2 regions of the Paenibacillus sp. J5 genome follow, and region 2 is predicted to be linked to the other one. Evidence: riboswitches for the same ligand, from Rfam matches in the RefSeq annotation. Region 2 holds a riboswitch; the other holds the start of a gene.
The links. Region 2 has a riboswitch for cyclic di-GMP ahead of ACY1JZ_RS14090 (non-ribosomal peptide synthetase). Riboswitches for the same ligand answer to the same signal wherever they lie in the genome.
Positions count from the first base shown of each region.

Region 1: another riboswitch for cyclic di-GMP. It lies ahead of ACY1JZ_RS08910 (O-antigen ligase family protein); the one in region 2 lies ahead of ACY1JZ_RS14090 (non-ribosomal peptide synthetase).

Region 1 is NZ_JBUEDD010000004.1:324,591-327,763, reverse strand. It holds gene ACY1JZ_RS08910 (O-antigen ligase family protein) at 1-1,631, opposite strand, end outside; cyclic di-GMP riboswitch class I at 1,800-1,992, opposite strand; gene ACY1JZ_RS08905 (HD-GYP domain-containing protein) at 2,025-3,107, opposite strand.
Region 2 is NZ_JBUEDD010000007.1:13,800-16,972, forward strand. It holds gene ACY1JZ_RS14075 (TrmH family RNA methyltransferase) at 1-52, shown strand, start outside; partial or broken gene ACY1JZ_RS14080 (TerD family protein) at 100-618, shown strand; gene ACY1JZ_RS14085 (vWA domain-containing protein) at 700-1,398, shown strand; cyclic di-GMP riboswitch class I at 1,628-1,712, shown strand; gene ACY1JZ_RS14090 (non-ribosomal peptide synthetase) at 1,821-3,173, shown strand, end outside.

The DNA.
Region 1 (3,173 bases), on a different contig from region 2:
GAATCCCAAGCTTCCCTTTCAGAGCGCTTGCGTTCACGGGATGGGCAGGCTGGAGTTGGAGGCAGGCATACCGGGTCGCCCACGCCTATCGGCCTTTCCTCAACTATTAGCGTATTATTCACCCGCGATTGGACTTGTCCACTGCCGCCTGCGGCCTCCTGCGGAAGCATATACAGGGCGAGATAAGCCAGCAGCAGCATCCAGTAGAAGCCGAAGGCATTGTCCAAATCGATCGCGCCATGCGCCAACAGCACCAGCGGCGGCAGCGTCCAGATGAAGGCGGAGCGGCGGCTCACCGCGATGAGACTAAGGAGCAGGGCTACCGCCAGCAGCGCCAGACCAACTGCGCCAAGATCGAGCAGGATGTCCAGATAAGCGCTGTGCACTCTGCTGCCGACATAGGGCTGCTGCTGGATGCGCTCGAACTGCACACGCCAGGCACCGCCGCCGAAGCCTAGCCACGGTGATTCGCGCCAGAGCCGCAGCGCATCCTCATAGAGCAGCCGCCGCGCGCCGGCTGTCTCATATTGGCCGCTGCCAAGACGCCCGCCCAGCGCCTGCGGCAGCAGCCAGAGCGCTGAGCCGACCACTGCGGCGAGCGCGCCCCAGCTCCAAGCGCTGCTGGCGAGCACGCGGCGGCCGCTGCGCGGCTGCTGGCGCAGCGGTTGGCGCAGTGCCAGCAGCAACGCGGCGCCACCCAGCGCCAGCGCAATGACGAGCGCGCTGACCGCAGGCGGTGCGACGTGCCCCTGCACAGCGGGGCTCTGCTGCACCAGCACGCGGCAGAGCAGCACCGCGCAGAGCAGCGAGCCCGCTGAGCAACGCAGCAAGGCAGCGCGTTCGCCTCCGCGCATTACGAGCAGCGTGCATAGCCAGCCGAGGGCGGTGATGAGCCAGGCGCCGCGCGATTCGGTCAGCAGCAGCGCTGCCTGTGTCGGCGCTAGCAGCAGCGCCGGGAGCAGTACCTGCAGTCGCGCTGGGAGGCGTCTATTGCCATGCCATCCGCTTGGCAGCGGGCGTACAAGCTGCAGCAGATACCATACGAAGAAACTGCCCAGCACAACGGCCAGCATGTTCGGGTACTGAAACAAGCCCGCCAGTCGATACCCAAGCGCAGAGATCTGTGCATTGCCACTGCCTAGCAGTGCCTTCGGAAGGTGGAGCCACCCAAGCCAGCTCCCAAGACCCGTCCAGACGATTGCCCCTCCGGTAAGCTGAAGCGCCAGCAGCAGGCCAAGCCTGCCGCCCCTACACGAGACCGCATAGCAGGTCAGCAGGAGCCAGGCGCCGCTGCTTGCCCAGCGCAGCGCCTCCGAGATCGTATGCTGCATGGATACCGGCTCTTGAGCCAGATGCAGCAGATAAGCGATGGATAACAGAAATGGCCAGCCTGCAAGCAGCCTCTCCCATGGCGGAATACTGCGTCGCAGCCGTGGACAAGACCTTCCGCCCCATGGGCTGACACTGCCCGTTGCGATGCTGAAGACGAGCAAGCACGCTGCGGATAGCTGAAGCGAGGCCGCAAATCCATAATAATCCGCATCGAAGTACAAGCCGTCCCTCCAGGCTCCTGCCAGAAGAGCGACAAGCAGCAGCATGCCGACAGCTTGGGAAACTCCGCTTTTAATCATCCTATCTTCCTCCAGACCGGCAGCAAGGCAGCAAGCACATCGCGCGCCAATAAATTAATAGCTGATTGTCATGCTCCGGCACATCACTCACACCATAACGCAAAAAACAGCTTACCTTGCGGTAGCTGCCTGGCCACCCGTACCAGTACGGGAATCTATGCATAATGTTACGGTAGCCAGGCTGCCAATCATTCCGACATTGCTGCCGCAAGCGCATCGAAGCTGCTTCCACAGCGTACCTGCGCATTGAATTATAAACTACACTTACCAGCATTGTTGCCCGATATTGTGCGGCTTATAACGAACCTTAGACCCTATAGCTTTGCGTCCTTGCCTTTAGACAAGTTTGCCTTTTTCGTATAATTCATTACCGACCCTTGTCGGCTGCACGTACTAGAGAACCTTGGAGATCATCAGATGGAGACTGTCCTTCAGATCAATCTCATACGGCTCCTTCACCTTCGTCCCATCCGCCTCCTGAATAATGCGCACTGTCGGGCGGTGGACAGCCAATGAATCATTTGCACTGACGACTCCGATCTGACCCGAATTAAGCTGTATGGTCGTTGCAATCGGATAAATCGAGATATGCTTGCAAAACAGGCGAATCAGATTGACGTCAAAGTATGAATTACCTGCAGCAAATAAATATTCGATCGCCTCGGACGGCGTATAGCGCGGGCGATGTGGACGCGGCGATGTCAGCGCGTCATACACATCTGCAATGGCGACAATCTGGGCATACTCATGAATCTCGTCCTTCTTCAAGCCTCGCGGATAGCCTGTCCCGTCATAGCGCTCATGATGCTGTAGCGCGCAGTGTGCCGACAGCAGCGATAGATCATACTGGTGGCGAAGCAGATTAAAGCCCTCGACTGTGTGCTTTTGCACGACCTGCATTTCCTCTTTCGTGAGCGCTGCCTTCTTCTTCAGCAGCTCCTGCGGCACCTGGGTCATGCCCACATCGAACAACAACGCCCCGATGCCCAGATCCTCAAGCTGATTGCGGTTATAGCCTTTGGCGAGTCCGATAATACCCGCCAGTACAGCGACATTAACAGAATGCTGAAACAGGTACGCATCACTGGTATGAATCGATTCCAGATTGACCAGTACCTCTCGACGCCCCATAAGATCCTGCAGGATTTGCCCGAACACATTGCGAAAGGTGCGTCCAAGCTCTGGAGCCACAGCTCTTCCCTTGGTCGCCGGGTTATCCATAATGGAATTCATCGTCTTATACACAGAATCCACTGCATTTTTGCGCGTCTCCTCGCGAATAACCTCCTCCGGCATAATGTCATCCGTTACATGATCCTCAATGAATACATAATCGACCCCCATATCACGAAGTCGATCGATAAAGCGATCATTTAATTCCACCCCCAGACCTAGCAGAACGTGTCCGTTCTCCCGCAGAACTGGTTTGGCCAGCCGTTCTCCCGACCGGACTGACCCGATATTCACTCTTCTCATTGTTATCGCCCTTTTCGATGCTGGATTAAGAAAGGCCTACAACCTGGCATACAGGCTGCGGGCTCA
Region 2 (3,173 bases):
TATGGCGACTACGGTGCTGCTGTATGAGGCGCTGCGGCAGAGGGAAGGTTGATCGACTCATCCATGATGGACTAGTTATTATAGGGAGGCGGCACATCGATGAAGCTGCTCAAGGGACAGAAGGTAGATATTACGAAGGGGCGACGATTATCGTCCATTCTGATATGCTTTGGCTGGCAGGTCGGTAAAGAGACGATGGACATTGATGCGGCGGCATTCATGCTGTCTGCAAGCAGACGATGTGAGCAGGATGAGCATTTTATCTTCTATGGCAATCCTGAGGAACGGGGCGGTTCCGTCCACCACACAGCGGATGCCGATCGCGGAGGGAAGGAGCAGATCGCAGTATGGCTGGATCGTGTAGACAGTCAGATTGAAGCGATTGCCTTCACGGTCACGATTCATGAAGCAGAGCAGTTGGGCTATACGATGCAAGATGTGTCCGGCCTATATGTGAGTATCCGAGATGGGCAGACCAGAGCCGAGCTGTACCGCTATGAATACGGAGCCGAGTTGACCAAGGAAACGGCTGTCGTGGCAGGGGAATTGTACAGGCACAACGGAGAATGGAAATTCAACGCGATCGGGAGCGGTTACTACGGTGGACTGGAAGCATTATGCAGAAGCTTCGGACTGGAGGTCGAAGAGAGCAGCAGTCAAGAGCCTGCAGCAGCAGCAGCGGTGGAGACTCCTGTTCCCCTGAAGGAAGAGGCTCCGCCTCAGACGCCGATTGATCTGCGCAAGCGACTGGTGCAGATTACACTAGAAAAGAAGCAACTGAGCGGCGTGGTCGCACGGGTAGGTCTCGTCCTGGACATCTCAGGCTCAATGATACAGCTATACAGGAAGGGAACCGTCCAACAGGTTGTGGAACGCATTCTGGCGGTTGCCTGCAAGTTTGATGATAATGCGACACTGGATGTCTGGGTCTATGATTCGGAGTTCAGCCGCTTGCCTTCGGTAACGGAGCATGACTTCCCAGGCTATGTGAACAGAGAGGTGCTGGATAACCCGGCGATCTCCAAGTTCAGGAGCAATAACGAGCCGCTCGTTATGGAGGATGTGCTTCGCAAATATATCGATGAGGAACCTGGGGATACCCCGGTCTTCATTATTTTTATTAATGACGGTGGAGTGGACAAGAGAATTCGGAAGGTCATAGCCAATTCGGCGGTCCAGCCTGTATTCTGGCAGTTTGTTGGAATCGGAACCTCTAATTTTAAAGTATTGAAGGAATTAGATACGATGAAGGGGCGGATCGTAGACAACGCAGGCTTCTTCCAGTTGCACGATATAGAGAACGTATCGGATGAGCAACTGTACGATCAGTTATTGAATGAATTCCCTAAGTGGATTACGGCTGCGACAGCGAAGGGCATTATTAAGAACGCCCGCTAGTCCACTTTTTTGACACGATTCAACCTTGGCCCCTAATAGGTTTACTCCTAATATCGGTCAAGGTTTATTGATGTTTTTCTATGACAAAAGTCATAATTAGCTATAACTTTGCTTTTACATACTTACTTTTATACTATTTTGTATACGAAATTTCACAAAATCATGCATGTATTTTTATATCAACTATGATATATTAGGACTTGTAACTCATATGATGGTTTTATGTGACAACTGAATAGGGCAAACCTATCGAAAGGTAGTGACGCAAAGCTACAGGGGCTACAGCGGGAACGCTATGCCAGCCAGTTGCCGAACTTAAGAATGCTTCATTTTCTTAAAATGTAACTCTACTTTCGGCAAGTAGAGTTATTTTTTTGCTTTCATTCTTCTACTCTCATACACACTCAAAAGGAGCAATGAAAATGAACCAGTTGGAAGCAAAGGCATGGAACCGGACGAAATGGACAAATGAGCTTGACTTGCTGGGGGAGCCTTCGATTTTGAGGCTATATTCGGCTGCATCACAGGATAAGCAATGGAAGCATGAGTCCATAGACTCATGGCTCATGGAGGATAAAGCGCAGCTTCACGAGGCTTGTGAATGGGGAGGGGTAAATAATGAATCGCTCTTATGTGGTGCCTGGAGCGCACTGCTGAGCAGATACTTGCGAATGGAGCAGACGGCTTTTGCAGTCATTCGTTCGGCAGAACATACGGTTCCATTTATTATACATACAGATGCTAATGCGCCGATACATACCCATATGCTGCAGGCTCATGCTGAGCTTGCAGACAGGGAGCGTTCGGCTCTATCCCTGAAGGAGACCACAGAGCTATGTGGCCTGGGAGGGGAGATGCCTAGCTTGAATACGGGACTGCTGCTGGGAAAGGGCGTGCCTGCGGAAGAGCTGAAGCATCGATACGATCTGATTATTCAATATGATGATGGGAAGCTGGAAGTGCTATATGCGCCAGCCTTTTTTGCACAGCCATTTATCCACCGCCTGGCAGGGCATCTGCGCCATGTGATCATGGCGTGGCTGCATACGCCACAGCTTCCGCTTGGACATGTGGAGCTACTGACGGCGGAGGAGTGTGAGCTGCTTGCCAGTTGGAACTCGACGGATATGGCGTATCCGTCCGATACGACCGTACATGCACTCTTCGAGGAGCAGGTGGCGCGTGCGCCGCATCTTACGGCAGCAGTATGCCGGGGAGAACGGCTAACCTACCAGGAGCTGAATGAGCGGGCGGAATGCCTGGCATGGCAACTGCGGCGCAGAGGAGCCGAGCCGGGACAGATCGTCGGAATTATGGCCTCGCCTTCACTGGAGATGCTGACGGGCGTACTGGCGATCTTGAAGACGGGGGCGGCGTATCTTCCGATTGATCCGGCGTATCCTGCCGATCGTATCGCTTACATGCTGCAGGATAGCGGTACACGGCTGTGTGTCATCGAGCCTGGAATGCCGAGGGACGGCTTGTCCGGGTTCGATGGGGAGATTCTATGCGCGGCCGAGGCTGTGCAGGCAGGGGCAGCCACTCAGGGGACGGTCACTTGGGAGAACGAAGCTCGGCAGGGTGCGGATGATCTGCTGGACAGGCAGGCACAGCCGGATGATCTTGCCTATGTGATCTATACCTCAGGTTCAACAGGCAGGCCGAAGGGGGTCATGGTTGAGCATCGTTCGCTCATCAATCTCTGTACCTGGCATCAGAGAGAATTTGAAGTAAGCGACCAGGATCGCGCGATCAAGTATGCGGGCTTTGGCTTT